Regions from separate parts of the Brucella sp. BE17 genome, predicted to be linked through region 2. Evidence: riboswitches for the same ligand, from Rfam matches in the RefSeq annotation. Region 2 holds a riboswitch; the other holds the start of a gene.

Region 1 (11,061 bases), 900 kb from region 2:
TTGCCTGCGAGTTGCAGGGCTGCACGCGCAAGCGCGCGCCAGTCGATGCCGCCGTGTTCGTAAAAGCGCTTGTCCTCATAGGCGATCAGCATTTTGATGAGTTTCGGGTCGATATCCGCAATGCGCGTATTGAGCCGCCAGTAACCATCGGGTGTCGCATAGGCGCGCAAGAGTTCGCCGTCGCGGTCCATCACTTCGGTAGAGATAGTCAGTCTTTCGGGCAAGGGCGGCGGATAGGCATGATCGAGCCATTTTAACCCGATTATGCCGCTAAGGGCTGCAATACCAAGAAAGGCACTGCCACCCATCGCTAATTTCCATCGCCTTTTCATAGATTTACGTGCCTTACTTCGCAATAACCTCCATCATGCCGGTCGCGGTACGTGCCGAATATTGCGGACGATACATGTCCTCAACCGTTGCCGCAGGATGCGTATAGATCCCCGGCGTCACGGCCCGCACCACATAGGCGAGCGTGATCTGTTTCTTGTCGCCTTCCGATTGATCGAACGCGGCTACGAACCGATCATTGCGGAACTCGAGATGGGCGGCCTGGGTGTTCTCGAGCCACGGGAAGTTGCCAAGATCAGCACTGGAAACCAGCTTTGGATTGTCGGGTTCCAGACCTGCGGGCAAAAGATCTGTAACCAGCACGCGCGATTGCCACTTCTGCAACTCGTCGATTTTGAGAACGACTACGAAACGCTGATTCTGGTTGGCCCCGGTAATATCGGCGGGCTGTCCGTCAAGCGTATAATAGCTGCGCTCGATCCTGAAACCATCGCCACCGGCAGGCAGCGATCGCGCGGGTGGTGCCACTGCCGTCACCACCGCGTCGACGGCTTCGCTTCCCTTGTTGGTGAGCACGATCGGCGTAGTTTCAAGCGCATTACCATTGACGCGCTCGGAGAAGGCACCGTCATGCGTCTCACCGTTGATATCGAGCTTGATTGCTTCATTGTTTTGCGAAAGCCCGCGTGCGGCGAGCAGCATCCACGCCTGATCCTGCGTGCTGAGATATTTCGCCCGCTCGCGCTCATGGCTGACAAGGTTGATCAGCGCGGGCAGCACTTTGGGCGCGGGCTTACTTTCTGAAGCCAAGGCCAAAATGGCAGAGCCATCACGCAGGCGCGATCCGTAATCGGAGCGGTTGTAATCAAAGCCGCTATTAGCAGTTGCGCGTTCAAGCGCTTCGCGGAACACTCGGTCCGAGCGTTGCTGATCGCCATAAAGCGCAAGGCTTGCCGCCAATTGTCCGATAGCCATCGGGCTTGCAAAGTTATCGAGCTGCGTGTCGGCATAATAGCGCAGATCGCCAACCGATGCCTTCTTGTTGCGGGCCAGGACATAGAGTGCATAGGCAATCTCATTGCCATTGTCCCGCGCGTCGGTCTTGTAACCCAGCGCATTTTGAAGATTGGAGAGTGCCGAAACGAGGCCCTGCTGCGGCACGTCATAGCCTTTTTCACGCGCGCGGGTCAGGAAGTCGGTGACATAGGCATCAAGCCACAGATCACCGGAACCCGGACCCCAAAGGCCGAAGGATCCGCTGGAAGATTGCGAATTGAGAACACGGTAAATCGCGTCCTGCACACGTTTTTTGAGCGCATCCGCGTCATCGAGACCGGCACTCATCTCTGAGCCTGCCGCCATTTCGCTCAAATAAAGCAGCGGCAGCGCACGGCTCGTCGTCTGTTCGGTACAGCCATAGGGGTAGCGGTCGAGCGCCATCAAGAGGGATGGCACATCGAAGGCAGCACTGCGTGTCACGCCGACACTGACATAGGCACCGTCAAGTAGACTTTCAGACAAAAGACCGCCATCGACTTTGAGACTACCACCATTGGCGGCAAGCTCGACGACATGGCGTGTGGTGATCGGCAGATCGATCGGGCGCACGGGAAGCGACAGGTTTTGCTCAACCGAAAACTCGTTGTCACCGGCAAGCCGGATTGTCACTTGACCCGCCCCGGTCGACGTCGCGCTGAGCGGCACGGCAATGGATTGCCGCTTGCCGCCGACGAGTTTCAGCGTATCGGGGAAGCCGCCGATTTCCGTGCCCAGATTGTCGCTAGTCTCGACCGTGAGGCGATAATCGCCATCGGGCGCGTCCGTATTGGCGATATCGAGGCGCAGCGTTGCCTGATCGTCCGGGGCCATGAAGCGCGGCAGACCGGCGGTGATGACAACCGGATCGCGCACGATGACGTCGCGCTTGGCATGACCGACGGCTTTTTTGGTCCATGCCACGGCCATGACACGCACCGTGCCGTTGAATTGCGGAATGTCGAAGTCAATCGTCGCCTTGCCGTCGCTGTCGAGTTCAACCGGACCGGAGAACAGCGAGACAAGTTTTTCGGTCGGCGGCGTGCCTTCGGACGCCATATTGGCACCGTCGCCGCCGGTGCGCAGCTTGCCGGTGGTACCAAGCGAGCCGTCGATCAGGCGACCATACATATCACGCAGCTCAAGGCCGAGCTGGCGCTGGCCGAAATACCAGTTATCGGGATTTGGAGGCTGATAGTTTGTGAGGTTCAAAATGCCGACATCGACAGCGGCAACCATGACATAGGCCTGCTCATTACCTGCATTTTCGACCGCAACCGGAATGGAAAGCTGTCCGCGTGGCGTGATCTTTTCCGGCGGTGTGAGTTGGACGGCTAGCTTCCTGTCCTCCGGATCGATCTTCAGCCATTTGAGGCCGATGGCACGCGCAGGCATGCGGCTTTCTTCGGCACTTCCGGGCTTATAAAGTGTGGCGGTGACATAAGCGCCTGCGCCCCAGTCTTCGCTCACCGGAATATCGATGGTCGCACCCTCTGCGGAAACACTTTCTGTGATGGTCGCAAGAAGCTTTTCAGCCCCCACAGTGATCAGCAACTCACCAGCAAAGCGCGGACTGACTTTGAGTTTCGCAACTTCGCCCGCCTTGTAATAATCCTTGTCGAGGGCGATTTCGAGCCCGTCAGGCGTCTCTGTCGTCGACGCTTCCACATACCATCCGGCATTGAATTCATAGCTCGAAGCAGGACCTGCCGGATCGTCCGTCTCGATTTCCAGACGATAACGGCCCCAATCGACGGGCGATGTGATTTCTGCCTCAGTGCCTGTCGTCAGATCGATTGTGCCGTTGGCAACGGCCTTGGTCGTTGTGATCGGCTCGTAATTCCAGCTATTGCCGTTGCGATACCATTGATAGCGGCGCTCGACCTTGACCAGAGACCATCTTGCAGCATCAAGTGAAGTGCGCTCACCATTCGCGTCGGCGGCAATGATCTTGAATTTTGCCGTACCACCTTGGGGGACTTCGTCACCTGAAAATTCCGGGCGAATGCCGATCATATTGCCCTGTGGTTGAATGTCGAGATCCAGCTTGCGCTCCACAGCACGTCCGCCGCTTTCGCGCATGCGCACAGTAACAGCCGCCTTGAGAAGGCGCGTGGTCGATGGGGCCGCGTCAATGGCTACGGGGAAAGTGGCCTTGCCATCGTCCCCGACATTGGGCAGCCCGTCGAGGGGCAGGCGGGTGGCGTTATCGTCATCCTCGTCGGCAAGGCCGAAAGAGTAGCCCTTAAAACGGTTCCAGTCGCGTTTGGTGGTGAGTGTCACTTCGCCTTCAAGTGTAAGGCCTGCCGCGGGCGCACCGTAAAGAAAGCGACCATCAACGGTGATATTGGCTGCTTCACTCATGCCGATTTCCGGCTTGTCGGAGGTCAAGTCGAATTCGATGCGGTCGGGGACAAAATCCTCGACCAGAAACATCTGCGAAGCAACCGCGGGCTGCTTTGAGTCGGTATAGATGTTGAGTGTCCATGTACCGCGCATGGCGTTGGTCGGAATAGTCAGATCAACCGAATGGCCACCGGCCTTGGTGCTATCGGACACCAGTCGCCGGTCTTCCACACCGTCCGGACGGGTGAAGACGAAAGTCAGCGGCAGATTGTCGACGGCGATGGCAGCATCGTCACGGGCAAGCGCTGCCGCATGCACCACTTCACCGGCGCGATAAATGCCGCGCTCCGTCCACGCATAAACGTCGAGCGCCTTGGGGGCTGCACGTCCCGTGACACCGCGATCCGAAAGATCGAACCCGGCGCGTGTCATGTCGAGGAACACAAAATCCTCGTCATCCCTGCTTGCCATCAAGACGGCTGGCACCGCGCTGCCCGAACCGCGCGTGAGTCCGGGCGCGAAAACCGCGCGACCCTCGCGATCCGTGGTTGCTTCGCCCAGCACTTCATTGTTGCGTGCCAGAAGCGTGAGTTTTACGCCGGAAAGCGTTTGAGCGCTTTCAAGCGAACGCGCAAAGACATTGATGCCATCCTGTCCGGTATAGGTCGAAAGGCCGATGTCAGATACCACGAACCATTGCGTGGCACGGGTGTCGTAATCGTCGCCGACCTTCACCGGCTGTGCGGTCAGTACATAGACGCCGGGCTTACGCTCGGGCAGAGCTTCATCAATGGGGAAACTGGTGGTGGTTTCCTTGTTGAGTTCACCCTTGGCAAGCTCGATCTCGCCCTCCCAGACCGGCTCACCCATCTGGCCTTCGACCGTGCTGATATCATAGCCGTCGAGCTGGCGCAGGAACTGATAGCCGGAGAGAAGCTGGGTTAGAGAGCGGTCGCCAATCCGGTAGAGTTTTACCTTCGCGACATCCATATTGACGCTGACCAGCGGAATGCCGCGGCGCGCCTTGGCAGGCAGAACGAAACTGTCGCCGGTAAAACGCGCCGATGCTGCGCGATCCTGCACATAGATCGAAAGTGTCACTGCATCCGGCAAAGTCTCGCCGATGGCTGCAGGCAATCCTTTACGGAACGTGACGCTATAATTGCGGCCATGCTGCAGGCCCTCAACGCAAATCTGGCGGTCCTTGGCATCCATCGCCTGCGGGGCCTTGCCGTCGAGCGTGACGAAGCTTGCATAATCGACGCCGCTCTTGACCAGCTCTTCAGAAAACTGGGCGCATATGCGCGGTGACGCGCTGTCATTATCGACGCTGTTGTCGAGGATGCGAAAGCCTTTTCGGACTTTCAGATCTTCGTAAGTTGCGCGCACGGAAGCGTCGTTTTCAAGCGCAAGGCTTGCCTCATAGGCTTGAAGTGCGGGGCGGGAAAGCGAGCGCCGCTCCAGCGCCTGAGCGAGAACCGCAAGCGCGGTTGCCCGGTCGCGCTTGGTGCGCGATGTCTGATAGGCGTTCCACGCAGCCCCCGTCGCATCGCGCTGGAATTTTAGCTTTTCCTGACTGTTGGATGCTTCAGTGGTAAGAGCTGCCAGAGCAAAGCCGCTCCATAATTCGCTTTCGTCGGGCGAAGCGCCAGCCGCCGTAGAAAACGCCTGCATGGCTCGGCGCGGATCACCGTTGGCAACGGCTTCCGCAGCTTGCGCTTTTAATGTTTGAAGGCCGTCTCCGCTTTGTTCAGCGCTAAAAGTTGCACGCAGGCGGCGGGCTTCAGCGACAAGATTGTCTGCAAAGAATTTGACGGCAGGCGCTGCACCGAGATCTTCTGTCGCACTGTCGGTCACGACTTTGCCCGCGATGGAACCTGTGACCGGATTGAGTCGGTTGAAGTCCGACTTTAAGAAGCACCAGTTAGCCTTTGGATTATATGTGAAAGCACGACAGGAATTATCGCCAAGGCAGGTGTTTTTGCACTGATCCAGCGTGACATTTTTTTCGGTGCGCAGATCAAAGCCGAAATAATCGGCATCCTGCGAGATTTCGATGCGCCGCGTTTCGGCTGCAAGAGAGGGTGCAGCGAGCGTTGCCAGAACCGCAACGGCTGCAAGTATGGAGAAAATCGGTCGCCAAAGCTTGCGTCCCTGCAACAGGTTAAAGCCGATCCGCATTTGCCTCTCCTCGATTGCCGTCCTGTCCGGTTGTAAAGTTCCCGGAATGAAAGGCATGAGAAGCTTGCGCTTTAGCCGGTGTCAAGAAACTTTGTATCACTATGTACAAGGAACAGGCACTTTCGACAGGAAATGCTAATCTAAAGCCAGCTAGCTTTGCTCGCGTTGATCGCTAAGTCGGTCCGGCCAGTTGCGCTCATATTGGATGAGGCATGTCGCGATTGGGACTGAACAGAGCAGCTATCGTCGTTACATTTTTACCATCGACTTATCATTGTCCACTTAGGAGGAGACAGGAATGAGCAAGAACCGTGGTGTCGTCTATTTGCGGCCCGGCAAAGTCGAAGTGCGAGACATTGAAGATTCGGTATTGGCCGCACCGGACGGGCGAAAACTCGAACATGCCGTCATTCTTAAAGTTATTTCGACCAATATATGTGGCTCCGATCAGCACATGGTGCGCGGACGCACCACCGCAATGCCGGGACTGGTGCTTGGGCATGAAATCACCGGCGAAATCATCGAAAAGGGCAGTGACGTTGAAATGCTCGATGTCGGCGATATTGTTTCCGTGCCATTCAATGTCGCATGCGGGCGTTGCCGCTGCTGCAAGTCGCAGGACACCGGTGTTTGCCTGACCGTCAATCCGTCACGCGCTGGTGGTGCCTTTGGCTATGTCGATATGGGCGGCTGGATCGGCGGGCAGGCGCGTTATGTGACGGTGCCCTATGCCGATTTCAATCTGCTGAAGTTTCCCGACCGCGATCGTGCTATGGAAAAGATACGCGACCTGACAATGCTCTCCGACATTCTGCCGACCGGCTTTCATGGCGCGGTCAAGGCAGGTGTGGGCGTGGGTTCAGTAGTCTATGTGGCTGGTGCCGGACCGGTCGGCTTAGCTGCCGCAGCCTCTGCCCGTATTCTGGGAGCTGCCGTCGTGATGGTCGGCGATTTCAACAAGGAGCGGCTCGATCATGCGCGTAAGGTCGGTTTCGAGCCGATTGATCTCTCGGCAAGCGACCGTCTTGGCGACATGATCGCCGAAGTCACGGGCAGCAACGAGGTCGATAGCGCCATTGATGCGGTGGGCTTTGAGGCAAGAGGCCATAGCGGTGGCGAACAACCGGCCATTGTTCTCAACCAGATGATGGAGATAACCCGGCCTGCAGGTGCCATCGGCATTCCGGGGCTTTATGTGACGGAAGATCCTGGTGCGGTCGATAGTGCTGCAAAAGAGGGCAGTCTGTCGCTTCGTTTCGGGCTTGGCTGGGCGAAGGCGCAGACCTTCCATACCGGTCAGACACCGGTGCTTAAATACAATCGGCAATTGATGCAGGCAATCCTGCATGACCGCCTGCCGATTGCCGATATCGTCAATGCCGAGATAATTTCGCTGGAAGATGCGGCACAGGGCTATGAAAGCTTTGATCAGGGGGTAGCGAAGAAATTCGTACTTGATCCGCACGGAATGCTCGGCAAGGTAGCCTGATTATTCATAATTCCAGGTGCCACCGTTGCGTGGCACCTGGGTGGTTTTATTTATGATCTTCCGTGTCTTTGCCCTGGGTGATCAGCCGTGCGCTATGCTGCCCTGACAGATAGGTCCACAGCCAGCTCCATGCGACAGCCGCACGGCTGCGGGTGCCGATCAGGAAAAAGATATGGCTAATGCCCCAGAACCACCAGGCCATTCTGCCTTTGAGCTTCATACGACCGATATCGACGACAGCAGCATTCTTACCGATGATGGCAAGGTTGCCCTGATGGCGATAACGAAACGGCGCAGGGGCTTTCTTTCCCTCGATACGGCTGCGCAAGACCTTGGCAATATAGGCTCCCTGCTGTTTGGCAGCCGGAGCAATTCCGGGAACAGGTTTCCCATCCGTCGTTTCCACGTTCGCCGTATCGCCGATGACGAAAATATCATTATGTCCGGGGACGGCCAGATTGGGCAGAACCTTGACGCGCCCAGCCCTGTCGCTTTCGGCTTCCAGCCATCGGGCGGCTGGTGATGCGGCAACACCTGCAGCCCACACTGCGGTATGGCATGCGATAAATTTGTCACCAACCGTCAGACCTTCGGCCGAAACATCCTTGACCGGTGTGCCAAGACGCACCTCCACGCCGAGTTTTTCGAGTTCCTCTTTCGCGTAGTCCGAAAGATTCTCCGGAAAAGCTGCCAATAGACGCGGCCCTGCTTCAAGCAGAAGAACGCGAGTTTGTCGGGTGTCTATGTTGCGGAATTCCGGCCATATGGTGCGTTTTGCAAGTTCGGAAATGATCCCAGCCAGTTCGACGCCGGTTGGTCCGCCGCCAACGATGCCGAAGGTCAATAATGCTTGTTTTTTGGCTGGGTCGGTTTCCCGCTCGGCGCGCTCGAAAGCCAGCAAAAGGCGGCGGCGGATTGTGGTTGCATCTTCCAGCGTTTTGAGGCCCGGCGCATCTTTTCCCCATTCATCATGGCCGAAATAGGCATGTCGGGCACCTGTGGCGAGCACGAGGATATCAAACGGGATTTCTTCACCGTTTTCGAGCTTTACGTGTTTGCTTGCTGTATCAACGCCGGACACCGCGCCCAAAAGCGTGGTGACATCCTTGCGATCCCGGAAAAGATGGCGGATCGGCCATGCGATTTCCGACGTTGCCAATATTGTCGTCGCAACCTGATAAAGGAGAGGCTGGAAGAGATGATGATTACGCTGGTCGATTAGGGTGATTCTGACGCCGGAGCCTTTCAGTCCATGGATCAGTTGCAGACCCGCGAAGCCGGCCCCTACGACGACAATATGCTCGACTTTGGGTTCCATCATTTTTCGTTCCTGCTGTTGGGACACATTAGTGTCATAGCCTGTCACAGGAAGCCAGCGTCATATAAGAATAGGAGGTATACGGATTTGCAAGGCTAGTGGATTCAAGGTTTCAACATTTGCTCTCAGGGGTGGCGTAACGGTATGCAAATGTTGGAATCAAACCACTAACCCCTCGGTCCGGCTGAGATGTCTTCGTGATGATGGAAATTACGCAATAAAGCGAACAAAGTGCCTAGCAACACGGGCGCTATAATTAGCGCCGTCCAAAACAGAATATTGCTCATTGTAACCTCCCTGATGGCCTGTTTGAATGATTGCAGGCCTTTCATGCTGAACGCGGATCACGCTTATTTGTTCCCCTCTTAGGCCCGATTGCGCAAATCTGTTGCCATCGCTTCAGCATTTGCGTATGAAGTGGCGCATTACATCAAGAGTTGGGGAGGCGCCCAACGCCAACCTGCCGTTCCGGGCAAGGTGGTACTCTCGCAAGGGAGGATGTGGCCGACCCGGCAAATAAACGGATGAAGCCACTCAGCGTCTTTCCCGGCCAAGAATTTTTGGACGAAGAATAGGGACTGATGTGAAATGCCGATAAAAATTCCTGACGATCTGCCCGCAACCTCCGTTCTCGAAGCCGAGGGCGTCATGGTCATGCGCGAGGCCGATGCCGTGCGTCAGGACATACGCCCCTTGCGCATCGGTCTTCTCAATTTGATGCCCAACAAGATGACAACTGAAACGCAGATTGCGCGTCTTCTGGGGGCAACCCCGCTTCAATTGGAACTCACATTGGTGCGTATTACCAATCACGTTGCGCGCCACACCCCCGCCGATCATATGCTGTCTTTCTATCGTCCATGGGAAGATGTGCGCGAAGAACGTTTCGACGGCTTCGTCATTACCGGTGCGCCGGTCGAGCGTTTTGCCTTCGAGGAGGTGACCTATTGGGATGAATTGCAGCGCGTGTTCGACTGGACGCAGACCAATGTGCATCGCACACTGAATATCTGCTGGTCGGCACAGGCAGCTGTGCATCATTTTCATGGTATGAAAAAATATGAACTGCCGGCAAAAATTTCCGGCGTCTTTCGTCAACGTAATCGCGCGCCTGCTTCGCCTTACCTGCGCGGTTTTAATGATGATTTCGCGATCCCCGTATCGCGCTGGACGGAAGTGCGAAAACAAGACATTCCGCAAGAAAGCGGCATGAACGTACTCGTTGAAAGCGCTGAGTCGGGCCTGTGCCTGCTGGATGATCCCAAGCACCGTGCACTGCATATGTTCAACCACGTCGAATATGACACGACGTCGCTTGCGGATGAGTATTTTCGTGATATTCAGGCCGAGCCGGAAGCACGGGTGCCTGCGCATTATTTCCCCGGTGATGATCCGACGAAAACGCCGGAAAACCGCTGGCGCAGCCATGCGCATCTGTTGTTCGGCAACTGGATCAACGAAATGTACCAGTCGACCCCTTATGCCATCGAGGACATCGGGAAAGCGGCGGCTTGACACCATGCGCTTGCTTTCCCGCGACATTTGCGCAACAGAAGCCGACAACCGGCATTTTTGGCAGCGGGTGCCCCCTTTGACGTCTGTACCCGTCGGTTCCCTGGTGCTAAAGCAGCCGCAAACAAGAATCGGTGACAGCTGTTCTTCAAACGCATGTATCTGAAATATCGCGGTGACGACCAACGCTACTATGTTGATATCGCTACCGAAAATTGCTGTTCCAGCCTGGAAATCTGAAAATGACTGAACGTCTTTCTTTCGCCCGTGACCGCATCAATGTTCTTCTGCTCGAAGGTATCAACCAGAGTGCTGTCGATTACTTCAAATCCATTGGCTATACGAATGTCCGCCATCTGCCGAAGGCGCTCGATAAAGCCGAACTGATCGAAGCCATTGCCTCGGCGCATATCGTAGGTATTCGCTCGCGTACGCAGCTGACGGAAGAGATTTTTGAAGCCGCCAACCGCCTGATCGCCGTTGGCTGTTTCTCGGTGGGCACCAATCAGGTCGATCTCAAGGCCGCACGCAAGCGCGGCATTCCGGTCTTCAACGCGCCGTTCTCCAACACGCGTTCGGTAGCCGAACTGGTGATCGGTGAAATCATTATTCTGATGCGTCGTATTTTTCCTCGTTCCGTTTCGGCGCATGAAGGCGGCTGGGACAAGTCTGCAACCGGTAGCCGCGAAGTGCGTGGCAAGACACTCGGCATCGTCGGTTACGGCAATATCGGCTCGCAGGTCGGCAATCTCGCTGAAAGCCTCGGCATGACGGTGCGCTACTTCGATACGTCCGACAAGCTGCAATATGGCAATGTGAAGCCCGCATCGAGCCTGGACGATCTTCTCAAGACCTCTGATGTGGTCAGCCTGCATGTGCCTTCGAACAA
Region 2 (11,061 bases):
GCCTTTTCAGGTGGAAGGTCTCGACGTGCGCGGGCGTGCGGTTCAGCTTGGGGGCAGCATTGATGCCATTCTGAAGCGACACGACTACCCGGAAGAAGTCGCTCGCCTTCTGGCGGAAGCAACAGTTCTGACCGTGCTGCTTGGTACGTCGCTGAAATTCGAGGGCAAGTTCATCTTCCAGACCCAGTCCGATGGGCCGGTGGATATGCTGGTGGTCGATTTTCGCACACCGCGCTCGATGCGCGCCTATGCGCGTTTCGACGCCGAGCGTTTGCAGGAGGCTGTCGCTGCGGGCCAAACCAAGCCCGAAGAATTGCTCGGGCGCGGTACACTGGCACTGACTGTGGATCAGGGCGCCTATATGCAGCGCTATCAGGGCATTGTTGCCCTGGATGGCTCGACGCTTGAAGAAATCGCCACGACCTATTTTCGTCAGTCTGAGCAGATCCCGACCGATCTCAGGCTGAGCGTCGCCAAGCTCATCGAGCGTGGGTCTGACGGAAAACCGGTCGAGCAATGGCGGGCAGGCGGTTTAATCATCCAGTTCCTGCCGGAATCGCAATTGCGCGCGCGCATTCCCGATTTGCCGGGCGGTGACGGCGACGACAACGATCCATCACATCATCCGGTGGACGATGCCTGGGATGAGGCGCGCTCACTGGTGGGCACCATTGAAAGCTCGGAACTGACGGACCCGCAGGTGGGGTCCGAACGGCTCCTTTATCGCCTGTTCCACGAGCGGGGTGTGCGGGTTTATGAATCGGTGTCGGTGCTTGATGAATGCTCGTGCTCGCTTGAAAAGATCGCCGATGTTTTGTCCGGTTTTACCGCTGAGGAGATCAAGGACAGCATCGAGGATGAGCGCATTGTCGTGACATGCGAGTTCTGCTCGACGCGCTATGATTTCGATCCGGCAGCGTTTGCAAAAGAGGATTAAAAAAAGGCGGTTCCTGCGAACCGCCTTTTTTAATTCAACGTGCGTCTTTGTTCCGGCACATCGAGCGAGAAAGCCGGAATTTCGACTTCGAATGTTTTGCCCTGCGGGGTGTGTAACTCATAGCGCCCGACCATCACGCCAGACGATGTGGTCAAAGGACAGCCCGAAGAATATTGAAATGAGTCGCCGGGTTCGAGGACCGGTTGTTCGCCGACAACGCCTCGCCCGCGCACTTCCTCGACACGACCATTGGCATCGGTAATCTGCCAGTAACGCGCTTTAACCTGTATGGTTTCCGATGAATTATTGGCAATGGTAATCCGGTAGCCCCAGACATAGCGATTATCTTCTGGTGCCGACTCGTCTTCGAGATAAAACGGTACGACCGTGACTTCGATGCCGTAAGTGACCGCCCTGTACATTGCCTTGCCTTCGTATCATGTCGACTGACGTCTCTATCGCCAAAGTTGCGAACGAGGTCAACGTAAGGCTGCTGCCGGGACGGAAAGAAGTGGTACGGTTTGACCTGATACGGTGTTCTTTTCAGGCATTGAAACTAAAAGGTCACAATCTCCAGTCGAAAAAATCCCGAAAGTCTAGAAATAACTTTCGGGATGGTGCAACAGCAATTTTGGACAGAATGATCTAGCTGCGAGCGGCCTTGAGCGCTGCTTCGACATCTTCGATCAGATCATCGGTATCTTCCAGGCCGACCGAAACGCGCAGCACGCCATCGGAAATGCCAAGCTCCGCCTTAGCCTCATCGGAAAGGTTCTTGTGCGTGGTGGTGGAGGGATGGGTGATCAGGCTCTTGGCATCGCCCAGATTGTTGGAAATGCTGAAAACCTGAAGCGCATTTTCGAATTTGAACGCGGCTTCCTTTCCGCCTTCAAGTTCAAGCGCGATCAGCGTCGAACCACCACTCATCTGCTTTGCGATAATATCGGCCTGCGGATGGTCGGCCCGGCCCGGATAGATGACCTTGTTCACGCCGGGCTTGCCTGCAAGATAATCGGCCAGTGCTTGTGCCGACTGCGTTTGCTGGCGCACGCGCACGGCCAGCGTTTCAAGACCTTTGAGCATGATCCATGCATTGAAAGGGCTCATGCCGGGGCCGGTATGGCGATAATACTCCTGAAACGTGTCTTCGATCCATTCGCGATCCGACAAAACAATGCCGCCAAGGCAACGCCCTTGTCCATCAATATGCTTGGTGGTCGAATAGATGACGATATGCGCGCCCAGTTCTAGCGGCTTCTGGTAAAGTGGTGTGGCGAAAACATTGTCGACGATGAGTTTTGCACCCGCTTCATTGGCAATGTCGGCAACGGCGGCAATGTCGATGACTTCCAACGTCGGGTTTGATGGGCTTTCAAGAAACAGCACTTTGGTATTGGGACGAACAGCCGCTTTCCAGTTCTCGACTTTAGAGCCATCGATAATCGAGATTTCAACGCCGTATCTGGGCAGAAGCGTCTCGACGATGTAGCGACACGAGCCAAAAACGGCGCGCGCGGAAATCACATGATCGCCCGCCTGCACCTGACACAGAATGGCCGCGGCCACCGCTGCCATGCCTGATGTCGTGGCGCGACCTTCTTCAGCGTCTTCGAGCGCACACATGCGCTTTTCAAACATATCTGTGGTCGGGTTGGCATAACGCGAATAGATGAAACCCGGATTTTCACCCTTGAAGCGCGCTTCCGCAGCTTCAGCATTTGGATACAGGAAGCCCTGTGTCAGGAACATAGCTTCTGACATCTCGGCAAAACTGGAGCGCAGCGATCCGGCATGCACGAGCTGGGTTGCAGGGCGAAATTTGCGGGTATTCTCAGTCGTCATTTTTCCAACCTGTCAAAAGCTGGTCGGCCGGGATAGTTGCATATCTCGGCGGCCATTCTTCGTTTCGTCGCATTGTCCTACCCAAAAGGCTTACGCACTTTTGCTGGAAATGCTTAAAAAAAACCGGCCTTGCGAACGCGCAAAAGGCCGGTATCGAACCGCGGCCCTGTTTTAGCGAATTCTTTAACGTGGCTGCAAGCCGGCCGGCCAAATCACCACGGAACTGTTTTTTCTTATGCCTGTTGCAAAGGGTCGTCAATGCTGGATTGTTGCGTTTCCGTGAAAAGCGTGAGCATGGCCGCATTAAAAACTGCCGATTCCTGCGGAAAACCGCGTTTCTGTGCCGTCCAAGGCTTGGCAGCGGGGCTGTGAACGGTCAATGGTCTTCATCAAGAAATACCTATGTGATGGAGTGGCGGGTCGATGACGCAAAGAGAAGCGGGAATTCTGGCGGATGCGGATATTGCAGCCCTCTTTGAAAGCGGTTTGCTCAAAACAGCCCGACCGCTCGATGCGGACCAGATACAGCCCGCGAGCCTTGATCTCCGGCTCGGCACAAAAGCCTATCGCGTGCGTGCCTCTTTCATGCCCGGTCCCGGCACCCCGGTCATTGATAAGCTTGAACGTCTTAAACTGCACGAAATTGATCTGAGCGCCGGTGCGGTGCTCGAAACGGGTTGTGTCTATATCGTGCCGCTGTTGGAAAGTCTTGCGCTTGCACCCGACCTGTCCGCATCCGCCAACCCGAAAAGCTCAACCGGGCGGCTCGACATATTCACACGCGTGATTGTCGATGGTGCGCAGGAATTCGACAAGGTGCCGGCGGGCTATAACGGCCCGCTTTATCTTGAGGTCAGCCCGCGGACTTTCCCCATCGTTGCGCGCGCAGGATCACGGCTGTCGCAGATACGCTTCCGTCAAGGTCGCGCGCAATTGGACGAGGCTGAACTTGGGGCATTGCATGAAGCCGAAACACTGGTTGCTTCTGAGCAGCCTAATATTTCGGGCGGCGGCATTGCACTTTCAGTTGATCTTGCTGGCAATATTTCTGGGGGGCAGGACAAGCTGATCGGCTATCGCGGCAAGCATCACACCGGCGTGGTCGATGTCGACAAACGCGGTGCGCATGACGTGCTTGATTTCTGGGAGCCGATCTATGATCGCGGTGCACGCGAACTGGTGCTCGACCCGGACGAATTCTACATTCTGGTTTCGCGTGAGGCGGTGCATGTGCCCCCGCTTTATGCCGCTGAGATGACGCCCTTCGACCCGCTGGTCGGTGAGTTTCGCGTGCATTATGCCGGTTTCTTCGATCCCGGTTTCGGCCACAGCGCTGCAGGCGGCACCGGCAGCCGTGCGGTGCTGGAAGTCAGAAGCCACGAAGTGCCGTTCATTCTTGAACATGGCCAGATTGTCGGCAGACTCATATACGAACATATGCTCAATCGCCCCAAGGCGCTCTATGGCATTGATCTTGGTTCCAATTATCAGGCGCAGCAATTGAAGCTCTCCAAGCATTTTCGTTGACTGGATCGGCTCCCTCCGCGCAGATATAACAAAAGTGGAGGAGAGCTTTGGTGAGTCCAGAACACGAACGCGAAGCGGATAATCAAAAACGTCGGCTATCGGTTGGTATTATCGCGCTGCCAGGCTTTACACTGACCGCGCTAAGCCTGTTTCTTGATCCTTTTCGCCTTGCAGCCGATGATCGCGACAAAAGCCGCCAGATTCGCTGCGCATGGAAAATCTGTACTCTTTCTGGCAATCCCGTCACCTCCAGCTCCGGCATGGTGATCGAACCGACCGTGCCTATCGGCGAACTCGATGAATGCGATTATGTGGCGGTGGTCGGCGGTTTAATTGCGCAATATCGCCCGCGCCAGCAGGCGCTGGTCGACCTCATCAAGCGCGCCGACAAGCGCGGCCAGACGGTCGTGGGCCTATGCACTGCGGCTTTTCTGCTGGCCGAGGGCGGCCTGCTCGATGATCGCAACTGCTGCGTGAGCTGGTTTCACCGCGATGACTTCCTCGAACTTTTTGACGGCCACACCGCTGACACGACCAGCCTTTTTCATAAAAGCGGGCGGCATTATACGTGCGCCGGTGGTCTGGGCGCGGCGTCGCTTGCGCTCTCGATCATCCAGAACGAGATTTCTGAGGAATTGGCACGCAAGAGCGCATCGATCTTGTTGATCCCTTATGAACTGGTGCGATCCGAGCAGCCCGCACTCAGTTTCAACGGCGTGCGCTCGCCATTGATCCGCAAGGCGATCCGTATTTTCGAGGAAACGCTGGAAGAGCCGGTCGCGATGATCGACGTGGCGCGCAGATTAGGCATTTCCGTGCGGCAGATGGAGCGTGCTTTTCGCACGGCGCTCGATCGGACGGCATTCGAAGTGCGTGAGGAATTGCGAGTGAGAAAAGCAAAGGAGCTGCTTGCGGAAAGCACACTCTCACTGCTGGAAGTGGCGGTGGCCTGTGGCTTTACCGATACGCGTAGCATGAACCGCTCGTTTTCTCGCCAGAAGCAAAAAGCACCGCGCGATTATCGCAGGCAGCGCTAAGGCTTAAACTTGCGAATAGAGCGCTGGCAGCTTATGTCTTGCGCGAATACACGTGAATTTGAGAGTCGGGAGAGACTTGCATGGCCGATGGTGTGAACCGTTTTCTGGGCGATACGCCAGCACGCGTTATTGTCAAGCTGGTGCTGATCTCGCTCGTTGTTGGTGTGGTCATGAGCGCTTTTCACTGGACGCCCTATGACATTTTTTATGGCATTCGCGATTTCTTCCTGCGCTTGTGGAACATGGGTTTTTCGGCAATCTCGGGCTTTGTTGACTATCTCATTTTAGGCGCGGCGGTGGTCATTCCCGCCTTTATTCTGCTCCGTATCCTGAGTTACCGTAAGTAACGCAACATCAAAACGCAGATACGCTCACGCCATGAAAACAGATTATTCTATGCTTTCCCGTCGTCGGTTTCTGGTATTGGCGGGCGGCGCTATGGCTTATGTGACGCTGCCGTTGGAGCTTTCGCAGGCGGCGGGAGCCCGGACTTTTACAACTGACCCGACAGTTATTTTCAATGCCATTCGCAAGGCGAATGGACTGTCTCCGATGGCAACGGACACGCGGTTGGAACAGGCAGCACTTTATCAGGCGCGGCGCATGGCAAGTTTTGGAAAGATCGGTCACAGTGTCGGCTGGGGCAATGGTTTTGTGGCGCGGCTGCGCAAGGCGGGCATCCGGGGACCAGCTGCGGAAAACGTTGCTGCCGGGCAACCGGATACACAAGCCGTTTTCGATGCGTGGATGAAGTCGCCAGGCCACCGCAAGAATATGCTCGACCCGACGTTTGGTCATTACGGCCTTGCGTGGGCAACGCCCGAAGACAAGTCGAGGCGCATATACTGGGCGATGATGCTGGGGCGTTGAATTTTAAAGCTGCTGCGCGATGGCTGTTTTGTCGATGATTGACCATACTTTGCGAATGCGTCTATTGGAAAATTCATAGAAGACATTTTCAGAGAATTTCACCCGTTTGCCATTGATCGGCAGGTCGAACAGCATGCCTTTGGGCGTGCAATCAAACAGCAGTCGGCTTGCAACACGCGGCGGATCGGACACCAGAAGGTCGACCTTGAAATTGAGATCGGGAATGGCGCGAAAATCGCTTTGCAGCATTTTGCGATAGCCGCTCAGACCGAAAGCATTTCCGTTGTGCTCGACTTCATCATGAACGAACTGGTGAAGTCGTTCCCAGTCCTGCCGGTTGAGACATTCGATATAGCGGCGATAAAGATCGGATAATTGGTCTCGTGTCATAGGACAATGGTACGGATTTTCTGGCTCAGTGCAACTTGCTTGATGGCGGCTATTTTTCCGCCAAAAGACCTGATGCAAGGTGTCGGAACACATCGATAGATTTTTTAAGCGCTGATTTGGGATCGTCGCTTGCAGCCACCCAAAGCGCTGCATCGAAGGCAGCCCCACTCAAAAGCCGTGCGGCAGCGTCTATATCAAGGGTTTTCAGCACCCCTTGTGCAATCAGACCTGCTACGGCTTCACGGGTCATTTCAAGACAGGCATTCTGGCTCGGCCATTGCGAAGGGTCGCCCAAAAAGGCCGGACCGTCTAGCAGAACAATGCGCTGCACTTCCGGTTCCAGTGCCATCTCGATATAGACCGCTGCTTCCGTCATCAAGGCTTCCCACGGATCCGCTTTAAGCGCGGCAGCCTTTCTTGCATGTGTTGCCATCTCGCCGTCGATCTGCGCTACGACTGCGGCAAGCAAGCCCTTCTTGTCACCGAAATTGTGGTAGAGGGCGCCACGCGTCAGCCCCGCTTCAGCTGTTAACTCATCCATCGAGGATGCGGCAAAGCCTTTGTCTGCAAAAGCTTTTCTAGCTGCCGCCAGCAGGAATCGCCGGTTTTCCTGCATGGTTTGAGCGCGGGGTTTCGGGGGCATGAACCTCTTCCCATTGACATACGCAGCGTATGTGAATTAAACATACGCTACGTATATCAAATTTGTAACAGGCCCGCAAAGCCGAAAAACTCTAAGAAAGGATACATCATGACACGTGAGGCCGTATTCCCACCCAATCGGCACGCGCTTTACGAACAGCATGGCTATTCCGCAGCCGTTCGCTCTGGCGATCTGCTGTTCGTTTCAGGGCAGGTTGGTAGCCGAGAAGACGGTTCGCCCGAGCCGGATTTTGCCGCACAGGTCGAACTGGCCTTCGCCAATCTGCGCAACGTGTTGGCCGCCGCCGATTGCACCTTTGATGACATTGTCGATGTGACGACGTTCCACACAGATCCTGAGAAGCAATTCCCAGCGATCATGGACGTGAAAAGCCGTGTATTCGCTGAAAAACCCTATCCGAACTGGACGGCTGTCGGCGTCAACTGGCTTGCCGGTTTTGATTTCGAAATCAAGGTCATTGCGCGCATTCCCGCGCATTGAGCGACAAAAAGCATCCCGAAAAGCGCGAAACGGTTTTCGGAATGCTGTCTCAACAAAAAACGTTTTGTATCAGTTGGAAAGTGCGCGCGATGCCCAGTCCTTGGTGTCGCGGTCGCGCAGTTCTGCGATGGAAGCAACCCCTTCGCGCTTTACTGCTTCAGACAGTCCGCGCAGGATGTCGCCGGCAAGGCCGGGGCCGCGATAGATCATACCAGTATAAAGCTGCACAAGATCGGCACCTGCCCTGATTTTGGTCAGGGCAGTGTCAGTGCTGTCAATCCCACCCGCGCCGATCAGTGGCATGTCAGCCCCGACGCGTTCGCGCATACGCGCCAGAACGACCGTCGAGCGCTCGAACAACGGCGTGCCGGACAGGCCGCCCGTTTCCTCCTGGTGCTTCGGACTTTTAAGCCCGGCACGCGAAAGCGTCGTATTGGACACAATGATACCGTCAAGTTTCTGTGCGACGGCTTCGGCTGCGATATCATCGAGCTCGTCATCGTCCAGATCAGGCGCGATCTTCAGAAACACCGGGCGTTTGAGTGTGCATTTGCCGCCTTCCTCATGATGCGCTTCACGAATTCGGCTTAAAAGTTCGCGTAAGGATTCACGTGCTTGAAGGTTTCTGAGGCCCGGCGTATTGGGCGAGGAAACATTGACGGTAAAATAGCGTGCAAGCTGGTAGAACTTGCGAATACCCGCTACGTAATCGGCAACGCGATCCTCGCTATCCTTGTTGGCACCGATATTTATACCGACAATACCGCTGGTTGCGCGATTGGACAGGCGCTTGAAAACCGCTTCATGCCCTTCATTGTTGAAGCCGAGCCGGTTGATAACCGCATTGTCTTCCACGAGCCGGAAAACACGCGGGCGTGGATTGCCGCTTTGCGGGCGCGGCGTGACGGTGCCGACTTCCGTGAAGCCGAAGCCGAGTTTCAAAACCGCATCGGGTACTTCGCCATTCTTGTCGTAACCGGCAGCCATGCCGAGCGGATTGGGAAATTTGAGCCCTGCCACTTTCAGACAGAGCGCGGGATCGGTGGGCGCGCTGCTGCTGAGAAGGCCGGTTTTAAGGCCAGCAATGGAAAGCCCGTGTGCCTGTTCGGCATCAAGTGCGAACAGGGCACTGCGCCCGAGAGTTTCAAACAATGCGCTCATTGGTCTTTAAGCTCCGGGAAAATATGCAGACCATCGTCGCCAAGGGCCAAAGGCGCGACATGGACGACAGCAGAAAGCGGCAGGTCGGCATAAAGATGCGGGAAGAGCGCCCCGCCGCGCGAGACTTCGAATTTAAGATCGGGCGCGAGGCTGGCAGTATTCACCTGCACAAGCAGGAGATCGCTTTCGCCTGCGAAATGTTTCGCGGCGGTTTCGCGAACCTGTTCGGCCATGGAAAAATGGATATAGCCATCGGCGAGATCAATTGGTGCGCCCGTAAAGCTTCCGCTTTTCTGCGCGTGTGCCCAGAGGTCGCGCGGAACGATCTTATAGATGATCTTGTTGCTCATGGCTGCTCTCTAAACCGAATTTATCAGGAATCAAAGCCGTTCGTTCGATTTTCGTCGCAAAGATGCCATATAGTGAGTACGAAGCAACAGGAGACTGGGAATATGGCGAGCAAGAATCCCCCGAAATTCGGCCTCATGGCGGGCGGAATGCTGCTGGTTGCATTGAGCTGGACAACGGGCGCAGGTGCTCAGGAAAATGGCCGTTATCGCCTTGAAGGTACGGAAAACGGCTATGTGCGTCTGGATACGCGCACTGGCGCAATCTCTGTGTGCACCGAGCAGCAGGCACAGCTTGTCTGCAAGATGGCGACCGAAGACCGTGAGGCGTATGAAAACGACATCGCAGCTTTGCAGGACCGGGTTAAAAAACTCGAAGAAAACGTGACGGATCTGCAAAAGGGTGGCAGCGCATCAAAATCCGACCTTCCGAGCGAACAGGAATTCGAGCAATCCATGAGTTATATGGAGCGTTTCATGCGCCGCTTCATGGATATAGCAAAAAGCTTTGATGATAAGCCAGCAAAGCCCGATGAAGGGGCTGTGCCGGGTCGGATGTAGGTCAGCCTAAAAAAGCACCAATCAGTGCCTTTTCATCAGGAAGCAAACCGTTTCGTGGCCTCGATCAGTTCATGCGTGATGCCGGGTTCGGTGACGGCATGGCCTGCATCCTCGACGATTTTGAGATCGGCTTCCGGCCATAATTTCTTCAATTGCCAGGCATTGATAAGCGGTGTGCAGACATCATAGCGGCCATGCACGATCACGCCCGGAATATGGCGGATGCGCTCGACGTTGCGTAAAAGCTGGTCGTCGCTTTCCAGAAAACCACGATTCTGGAAATAGTGGCATTCGATACGCGCAAAAGCGATGGCGTATTGATCCTCGCCGAAGGCCGCGACGCGTGCCGGATCGGGAAGCAGCGAAATGACCGAACCTTCCCATTGCGCCCAGAGCCTTGCAGCTTCGATCTGCACCTGTGGATCGGGATCGGTCAGGCGCTTGTAATAGGCGCTCACCATGTCGCCACGCTCAGCTTCGGGAATATGGTTTTGATAGGCTTCGAAATGGTCGGGAAAAAGAATGCTGGCGCCATTGGTATAAAGCCAGTCGATCTCGAAGCGACGCAACATGAAGATACCGCGAAGGACAAGTTCCGACACATGATCGGGATGGGTCTGCGCATAAGCTAGGCCAAGCGTCGATCCCCATGATCCGCCGAAGACCTGCCATTTTTCAATGCCGAGATGGGTACGGATCTGCTCCATGTCGGACACGAGATCCCAGGTTGTGTTTTCGCGCAATTCTGCATGGGGCGTAGAGTGGCCACATCCGCGCTGGTCAAACAAGATGATCCGATAATGGGCTGGATCGTGCAGGCGGCGCATGGCAGGCGTTATGCCACCACCGGGTCCGCCATGGATCATAATGACAGGTTTTCCCTCCGGATTGCCACATTGCTCGACATGAATGCGATGCAACGGTGAGACCTGCAACATTTCCTGCTCGAAAGGTTCGATCTCGGGATAGAGCGTATTGCGTGTCATCAGTGCCTTCCTGAACCCGTCTGTTGAAATATTTTCCTCAATTCAGATGTTAAATTCTACCCTACAATGCGGCCACATGGCGGCAAGAAGAAATGTGAAAAAATATTGCGAGCATTATTTTTCTTTGCCCGGCGGCAAAATCAGCCTAAACAGTATGGGTATGCACCGCACGGGGAGGAACCACGAGAATGGCGCGCGAGGCACATGCATTTCATTATTGCTGACGATCATCCGCTGTTTCGCGGGGCATTGCGTCAGG

The links. A riboswitch is a leader RNA that binds a small molecule or an ion and turns the genes downstream of it on or off. The one in region 2 is predicted to bind S-adenosylmethionine.
Region 1: it holds a riboswitch for S-adenosylmethionine, as region 2 does, so the genes downstream of both, metA (homoserine O-succinyltransferase) here and AAIB41_RS00265 (O-succinylhomoserine sulfhydrylase) in region 2, are expected to answer to the same signal.

What each region holds. Positions count from the first base shown of each region.
Region 1 is NZ_CP154467.1:957,899-968,959, reverse strand. Features, by position in the region: gene pbpC (penicillin-binding protein 1C) at 1-308, opposite strand, end outside; gene AAIB41_RS04720 (alpha-2-macroglobulin family protein) at 346-5,853, opposite strand; gene fdhA (formaldehyde dehydrogenase, glutathione-independent) at 6,152-7,342, shown strand; gene AAIB41_RS04710 (NAD(P)/FAD-dependent oxidoreductase) at 7,389-8,663, opposite strand; SAM-I-IV-variant riboswitch at 9,083-9,190, shown strand; gene metA (homoserine O-succinyltransferase) at 9,249-10,175, shown strand; gene serA (phosphoglycerate dehydrogenase) at 10,415-11,061, shown strand, end outside.
Region 2 is NZ_CP154467.1:56,211-67,271, forward strand. Features, by position in the region: gene AAIB41_RS00255 (Hsp33 family molecular chaperone) at 1-937, shown strand, start outside; gene apaG (Co2+/Mg2+ efflux protein ApaG) at 967-1,359, opposite strand; gene AAIB41_RS00265 (O-succinylhomoserine sulfhydrylase) at 1,583-2,779, opposite strand; SAM riboswitch at 2,928-3,008, opposite strand; gene AAIB41_RS00270 (2'-deoxycytidine 5'-triphosphate deaminase) at 3,203-4,306, shown strand; gene AAIB41_RS00275 (GlxA family transcriptional regulator) at 4,357-5,343, shown strand; gene AAIB41_RS00280 (DUF6460 domain-containing protein) at 5,424-5,690, shown strand; gene AAIB41_RS00285 (CAP domain-containing protein) at 5,722-6,213, shown strand; gene AAIB41_RS00290 (ester cyclase) at 6,217-6,603, opposite strand; gene AAIB41_RS00295 (TetR/AcrR family transcriptional regulator) at 6,653-7,246, opposite strand; gene AAIB41_RS00300 (RidA family protein) at 7,352-7,747, shown strand; gene AAIB41_RS00305 (quinone-dependent dihydroorotate dehydrogenase) at 7,817-8,908, opposite strand; gene AAIB41_RS00310 (DUF952 domain-containing protein) at 8,905-9,258, opposite strand; gene AAIB41_RS00315 (hypothetical protein) at 9,394-9,816, shown strand; gene pip (prolyl aminopeptidase) at 9,852-10,802, opposite strand; gene AAIB41_RS00325 (response regulator transcription factor) at 11,007-11,061, shown strand, end outside.